DNA from 3 places in the Kitasatospora sp. NPDC059648 genome. Region 3 is predicted to be linked to each of the others. Evidence: riboswitches for the same ligand, from Rfam matches in the RefSeq annotation. Region 3 holds a riboswitch; each other region holds the start of a gene.
The links. A riboswitch is a leader RNA that binds a small molecule or an ion and turns the genes downstream of it on or off. The one in region 3 is predicted to bind thiamine pyrophosphate.

Region 1 (2,256 bases), on a different contig from region 3:
GGCCGAGGAAGTTGCTGTAGGTGTCGGTGAACCGGTCGATCCGCAGCGCCAGCACGGTGGTCAGCACGCCGATCCCGCCGCTCAGCACCCGGCGGTCCACCCGCGGCAGCAGGTTCTGCAGCGACATCGCGGTCGAGTACACGTTGGCGAAGGACTGGTCGGTCTCGCGCAGCACCAGCACCAGCAGGAACAGCCAGCCGGCCCAGACGCCGAGGAAGGAGTCGAAGATCCGGCTCGGGTCGCCGTCGGACTGCAGCAGTGCCATCAGGCCGAGCACGTAGCACCAGACCTGGGCGACGGTGTAGCCGGAGAAGCTGCCCCAGAAGGAGGAGCGCGGGGTGCGCGAGTGCCGGGTGTAGTCGGCGGCCATCGGGACGAAGGAGATCGACACCGCGATCATCGCGTCGGTGGCGCCCAGGAAGCCGTGCCAGTTGCCCGCGCCCGGGTCCGGCACGCCCTGCCGGCCCAGCTGGATGGTGAAGTACACCATCGCGACCGCGACCGCCCCGGCCACGAAGCGGCGCAGCACCGCGATCGAGCCCAGCGGCCAGATCGTCAGCGCGGTGGTCAGCGCGCCCGCGAGCAGCACGAACAGCCAGCGGTAGCCGGCGGTGTGGGCGACGGTCTGCGCGCCCGCCGCGATGGTCAGCAGCTCGAACACGCCCCAGCCGATGCACTGGACGATGTTCAGCACCGTCGGCAGGTAGGAGAGCCGGGTGCCGAACAGCCCGCGCAGGTTGGCCATCGCCGGGGCGCCGGTCCGGGCGCCGATCAGCGCGGCCACGCCGAGCATCGCGGTGCCGACGGCCGTACCGGCCACGATCGCGGTCGCCGCGGCGGCCAGCGACAGCTCGCTGCCCTTCTCGCCGAGCACGGTCGCCGCGGTCGAGAAGCCGATCAGGCTGACGCCCAGGTTCATCCAGAGCGCGAAGTGGTCCCGGAAACGCAGGGTGCGCGGCGGCTCGGTGTCCAGCACCAGCGGCGCCTCCACCCGGTGGTCGAGCAGCGCGGTGGCCGTGGCCGAGACGGTGGGAAGAGCGGAGAAATCCTTGGACTCGGGCGCGCCCGAAGAAGAGGATGGCGAAGCAGGCGGCATGGCCGATACTCCCTACGCCGGCATTACCCGGACAGGTTCCGGCGGTCAGCGCCCCCTCGACGGTCAGCCTGTCGCTCGCCTGGCGTACCGTCGACATGCGCACTCTCAGCCTGGTGGGTCCAAGCTCCCGCGTGTCAGTTTGGAGCGACAGGCTAACCGGCACGGGTACGAACGCCAAAGGCCGCGGGGTGCGCGGTCCGCATCGCGGGATGCCGGCGGGGGTGGGGAGCCCCGGTCGTCGGTGGCGGCTAAGGATTCTTATGAGTTCTTCAGAGGGGTCCTTACGGCAATCGAATCGACGGTGCGAAAAACTATGGTCCTTGGTTCTGTCAGCTATGGAGGTCGTCCGTGAGCACCGAGCGCGAGGTTGGGCCCACCGGGCCGCAGGGGGAGCAGCCCGCCGGGGCCCAGGAGGCGGCAGGCGCCGCTTCCGACAGCACCGCTCAGGGCGGCCACAAGCCGACCATGGCGTTCAGGCGGGTTCCGGAGCCGGCAGCGGAGCCCGTGGCGCAGGCGCAGGCGGTGAGCGAGGCTCCGGCCGACGGCGCTCCGGTGGCCGACAGCGGCCACAAGCCGACCATGGCGTTCAGCCGGGTTCCGGAGCCGGCGGGCGAGCCGGTGGCCGACCCGACCGCGGCGGACGAGGCTCCGGCCGAGGGCGGGCACAAGCCCACCGTCGCCTTCACCAAGGTCCCCGCGCCGGAGGCCCCGGCCGCGCCGGCCGTCGAGGAGCCGGCCGTCGACCCGGTCACCGGTTACATCGACGCCCCGCCGCCGGTCCTGCCGCCCGCGCCGCCCGTCGCGCCCGCCTCGGTCCCGGCCGCCCCGGTCCCGGCCGCCCCGGCCGTGGCGGCGCAGGCCGCCGCTCCGGCCGCGCCCGCCGTGCCGCCGGGCACCAACCCGTACGCGACCCCGACCCACGGAGTGCCCGCCGCCGGTGTCCAGGAGCCGTACGGCGCCCCGGCCGCCGGTGTCCAGGACCCGTACGGCGTTCCGGCCGCCAACGCCCAGGAGCCGTACGGCGCCCCGGCTGCCGGCGGGCCCGCCACGCACGCCCACCACCCCTTCGGCGCCGGCCAGCCGCTCGGCGGCTGGGGCGTCCACGACGCCGCCTCCGGTGGCACGGGCCACCCGGGCGGGCCGGGCGGCCCGCTCGGCTA
Region 2 (2,256 bases), on a different contig from region 3:
GCCGGGGGCGACGTCGGTGGTGAGGGGGCCGAGGGTGTAGAACGGCGCCTCGTCGCAGATCTCCTTCTGGAGATCCATGTTCTCCTTGATCTTGTGCATCGGGACGTGGCCCGGGCCCTCGATCATCACCTGGACGTCGCGCTCGCGGGCGATCCGGCCCAGCTCGCCGAGGGTCTGCAGTTCGGCGAACTGCGCCTCGTCGTTGGCGTCGGCGATGGAGCCGGGGCGCAGGCCGTCACCGAGCGAGAAGGTGACGTCGTAGGAGGCCAGGATGTCGCAGAGTTCCTCGAAGTTGGTGTAGAGGAAGTTCTCCTGGTGGTGCGCCAGGCACCACGCGGCCATGATGGAGCCGCCGCGCGAGACGATGCCGGTCTTGCGCCGCGCGGTGAGCGGGACGTACCGCAGCAGCACGCCCGCGTGGACGGTCATGTAGTCGACGCCCTGCTCGCACTGCTCGATGATGGTGTCCCGGTAGACCTCCCAGCTCAGCTCCTCGGCCTTGCCGTCGACCTTCTCCAGGGCCTGGTAGAGCGGCACGGTGCCGATCGGCACGGGGGAGTTGCGCAGGATCCACTCGCGGGTGGTGTGGATGTTGCGGCCGGTGGAGAGGTCCATGACGGTGTCGGCGCCCCAGCGGGTGGCCCAGGTCATCTTCTCCACCTCCTCCTCGATCGAGGAGGTGACGGCGGAGTTGCCGATGTTGGCGTTGATCTTCACCAGGAAGTTGGTGCCGATGATGGCCGGTTCCACCTCGGGGTGGTTCACGTTGACCGGGATGACGGCCCGGCCGCGGGCCACCTCCGCGCGCACGAACTCCGGCTCCAGGCCCTCGCGCAGCGCCACGAACTCCATCTCCGGCGTCACCACGCCCCGCTTGGCGTAGGCGAGTTGGGTGACGGCGGCGCCACCGCGGCCGCGCAGCGGGCGGCGCGGCCGGCCGGGGAAGACGGCGTCCAGGTTGCGCAGGTTGCCCCCGCGCGGCGAGGTGTGCTTGATCCCGTCGTCCTCGGGGCGCGCCTCGCGGCCGTCGTACTCCTCGACGTCGCCGCGCTGGCGGATCCAGGCGTCGCGCAGGGCGGGCAGGCCGCGCCGCACGTCGGGCTCGTAGGCGGGGTCGGTGTACGGGCCGGAGGTGTCGTACAGCGGGACGGTCCGGCCGTTGGTGAGCTGCACCTCGCGGTAGGGCACCCGCAGGTCCGGGCGGGACCCGTCGCGGTAGGCCTTGCGCCAGGCCGGGGTGGGGTAGCCGGTGCGCTCGCTGCTGGGGGCGCTCTGGGCAGACTGCGGCTGTGCTTCGAACGTGGTCATCTGACCTCTACTCCCTACGCCGGCATTACCCGGTCAGGTTCCTGCGGTCGACGCAGCCGTCGGTCCGTCCGTCGACGTCCCGGTCAGCGCCCTCTCAGCCCGGTGCTCCGAGCTCCCGCGTCGCAGGCGGTGTTGCCTGCACATGACGCCCAACACCGTAGCGAGCCGATCGCCGCAGGTCCAGACGGTCCCCGAACGGAACCGGCCAAGGAACCGGCCGAGGAACCGGCAGGGCACCGGCCGAGGAGCCGTCCGCGCGAAGCCGTCGGAGAGGCGGCGCAAAGGCCGAGGCCCGGCCCCCGCGGACGGGGTACCGGGCCTCCGGAGGTGCTCCGCGCGGCGCGCGGAGCGGGGTCAGCTCTTGGCGGCCTTCTTCACCAGGATCACCACGGCGGCCGCGATGCCGACGACCACCAGCAGCTTGATCACGATGCTCAGCAGGGCGCCGACCACGCCGAACACGAAGGCGATGACGTTCCAGGCCAGCACCAGGACCAGCACCGGGATGACGATGTTGCGCACCCAGGAGGGCAGCGACTTCCAGAGCTCAGCCATGTCGGTTCCTCTTCTCCCCTCGGGCCGGCTGCCGTCCGGTGCCGTATCCCGCTTGCTTTCGATGCTTCGATCGTACGGGGGCGCGAGCGGCGGAACGAGGGCCAACGGCCCGGAGAGAACCCCGAGATCACCCTTATCCGACCCCCCGGGACGACCCCCGAGAATCGGCGGGGCGCACGTCAGACCGGCCAGCGCTCCCCGCGCCAGGCGGCGTCCCAGAACATCCACTCGTAGCGCGAGGTGGTCCTGAAGTGTTCGACCACCCGGCGCCGTTCGGCCGCCGACAGCTCCTCGCCGAGCCGGTCGGTGAGCGCCAGCACCCGGCGCACCACGGACTGGAAGGCCTCGTCGCCGTAGGTGGCGATCCACCTGGCGTACAGCGGGTCGGGGGAG
Region 3 (2,256 bases):
GAGGAGAAGGTCGTCCCGGCGATGGTGAGAAGGTCGTCGGCCACTGGTTCAGCCTCCCTGGACGGCGGTGAGGATCTCGATCCGGTCGCCGCTGTTCAGCGGCGTCACGGGCCACGAACTGCGCGGCACCACGGCCTCGTTGAGGGCGGCGGCGACACCCGTGTTGGCGGCGCTGACGGTGGCCACCAGCTCGGCGAGGGTGGTGGCGGCGGGCAGCCGGCGGGGCTCGCCGTTGACGGTCAGGGCGATCTCGGTCGGGGTGGTCTCGGTCATGCGGAGGCCTTCGTGGTGGGGGCGTCGGGGGAGAACCGGGTGGGCGTGAACGGCCTTGCCGTCTCGGGGACTTCACCGGTCGCCAGGTAGTCGGCGAGCAGGTCGGCGGTCACCGGGGTGAGCAGCACGCCGTTGCGGTAGTGGCCGGTGGCGGCGACCAGCCCGGGCAGCGAGGTCGGGCCCAGCAGCGGGGCGTTGTCCGGCGATCCGGGGCGCAGCCCGGCCGCCGTCTCCCGCAGCGGGAGTTCGGTGATGCCCGGGACCAACTCGTGCGCGTCACGCAGGAGTTCGTACACCCCGCCGGCGGTGACGGTGGTGTCGTAGCCCTGCTCCTCGGTGGTCGCGCCGATGACCAGCTCGCCGTTCTCCCGGGGCACCAGGTAGAGGTGCCGGCCGCGCACCACCGCGCGGACGTTTCGGGAGAGGAACGGCCGGTAGGCGTCGGGGACGTGGAGGCGCAGCACCTGCCCCTTCACCGGGCGGACCGGGGGCAGCACCCCCTCGGGCAGGCCCGGCAGCCGGTGGCTGTGCGGCCCGGCGGCCAGGACGACCTGCTCGGCGATCAGGCTCTCCCCGGTGCTCAGCCGGACGCCGACCGCGCGGCCGCCTTCGACCAGCAGCTCGACGGCCTCGGCGCGCCGCCCCACGACGCCCGCCCGGTCACCGGCCAGCACCAGCGCGGTGAGCAGCCGGCGCGGGTCCACCTGGTGGTCGTCCGCGACGTGCAGGCCGCCACGCACGCCGGGGGCGAGCATCGGCTCCAGCTTGCGGGCCTCCCGGCCGGTCAGCCAGCTCGACTCCAGGCCGAGCCGCTGGTGGAAGGCGTGCAGTTCGCGCAGTTCCTCGCGGTCGTCGGAGTCCAGCGCGACGGCGATCGTGCCGCACCGGCGGTAGCCGGTGTCCTCGCCGCCGCTCGCCTCGGCGAGCTCGGCGGCGAAGGCCGCGTACCGCTCGTTGGAGGCCATGCCCAGACGCAGCAGGGGCTCCTCGCCGTACTGCAGCTCGGTGACCGGGGCGAGCATCCCGGCCGCGACCGCGGCCGCTCCGCGACCGGGGGAGGGGTCGACCACGACCACGTTCCCGAGCCCGCGCTGCGCGGCGCGCCAGGCGACGGCGAGGCCGATGACGCCCCCGCCGATCACCAGCACGTCGGCGCGGCTGCCCGTTGGCAAGCGTGACAAAGCTGCTCTCCTCCCTTCGCCGGTATGACCCGGATCAGGTTCGGACGGTCGCGGGCCGTGCCAGCCCGCCTCTCAGCCCGGTTCGCCGGGCTCCCGTGTGGTGCCCCCACCTTAACGCCGGGGGTCGGCCCGGCCGAAGGGCCGTACGAGGAGCGGACGAGGGGCGGACGAGGGGCGGACGGCCGTCGGGGCCCGCCCGGGCACTGAGTACAGTGACGGGCGTGGCAGAGCTGAGCGGAACGGACCAGGTGGTCGTCGTCGGAGCCGGGCTGGCCGGAGCGCAGTGCGCCCTGAAGCTGCGGCAGGGCGGCTGGCGGGGGCGGATCGTCCTGGTCGGCGAGGAGCCGCACGCGCCGTACGACCGGCCGCCGCTCTCCAAGGACGTGCTGCTCGGCAAGGCCGACGCCACCACCCTGGACATCGACTACGAGGGGCTCGGCATCGAGCTGCTCACCGGCCGCCGCGCCACCGGCCTCACCCCCGGTGTGCTGCACACCGACGGCGGCGACCTCCCCTACGGCTCCCTGGTGATCGCCACCGGCGCGACCCCGCGCGTCCTGCCCGGGGCCGAGCGGGCCCACCTGCTGCACACCGTGGACGACGCCCTGGCGCTGCGCGCGCTGCTGCGCCCCGGCCTGCGGCTGGTGCTGGTCGGCGCGGGCTGGATCGGCGCCGAGGTGGCCACCGCCGCGCGGCAGGCCGGCTGCGCGGTCACCGTGGTCGAGGCCGGTCCGGCGCCGGTGCCGGGCGCGCTGCCGACCGAGGTCGGCTCGGCGATGGCCGCCTGGTACGCCGAGGCCGG

Region 1: another riboswitch for thiamine pyrophosphate. It lies ahead of ACFV1W_RS17810 (purine-cytosine permease family protein); the one in region 3 lies ahead of thiO (glycine oxidase ThiO).
Region 2: another riboswitch for thiamine pyrophosphate. It lies ahead of thiC (phosphomethylpyrimidine synthase ThiC); the one in region 3 lies ahead of thiO (glycine oxidase ThiO).

The regions. Positions count from the first base shown of each region.
Region 1 covers NZ_JBHWDU010000026.1:23,263-25,518, reverse strand. The annotation lists gene ACFV1W_RS17810 (purine-cytosine permease family protein) at 1-1,096, opposite strand, end outside; TPP riboswitch at 1,089-1,237, opposite strand; gene ACFV1W_RS17805 (trypsin-like peptidase domain-containing protein) at 1,445-2,256, shown strand, end outside.
Region 2 covers NZ_JBHWDU010000006.1:99,269-101,524, forward strand. The annotation lists gene thiC (phosphomethylpyrimidine synthase ThiC) at 1-1,308, opposite strand, end outside; TPP riboswitch at 1,303-1,437, opposite strand; gene ACFV1W_RS06250 (DUF5326 family protein) at 1,663-1,863, opposite strand; gene tenA (thiaminase II) at 2,043-2,256, opposite strand, start outside.
Region 3 covers NZ_JBHWDU010000014.1:95,695-97,950, forward strand. The annotation lists gene ACFV1W_RS11920 (thiazole synthase) at 1-44, opposite strand, end outside; gene thiS (sulfur carrier protein ThiS) at 49-273, opposite strand; gene thiO (glycine oxidase ThiO) at 270-1,454, opposite strand; TPP riboswitch at 1,449-1,561, opposite strand; gene ACFV1W_RS11935 (NAD(P)/FAD-dependent oxidoreductase) at 1,667-2,256, shown strand, end outside.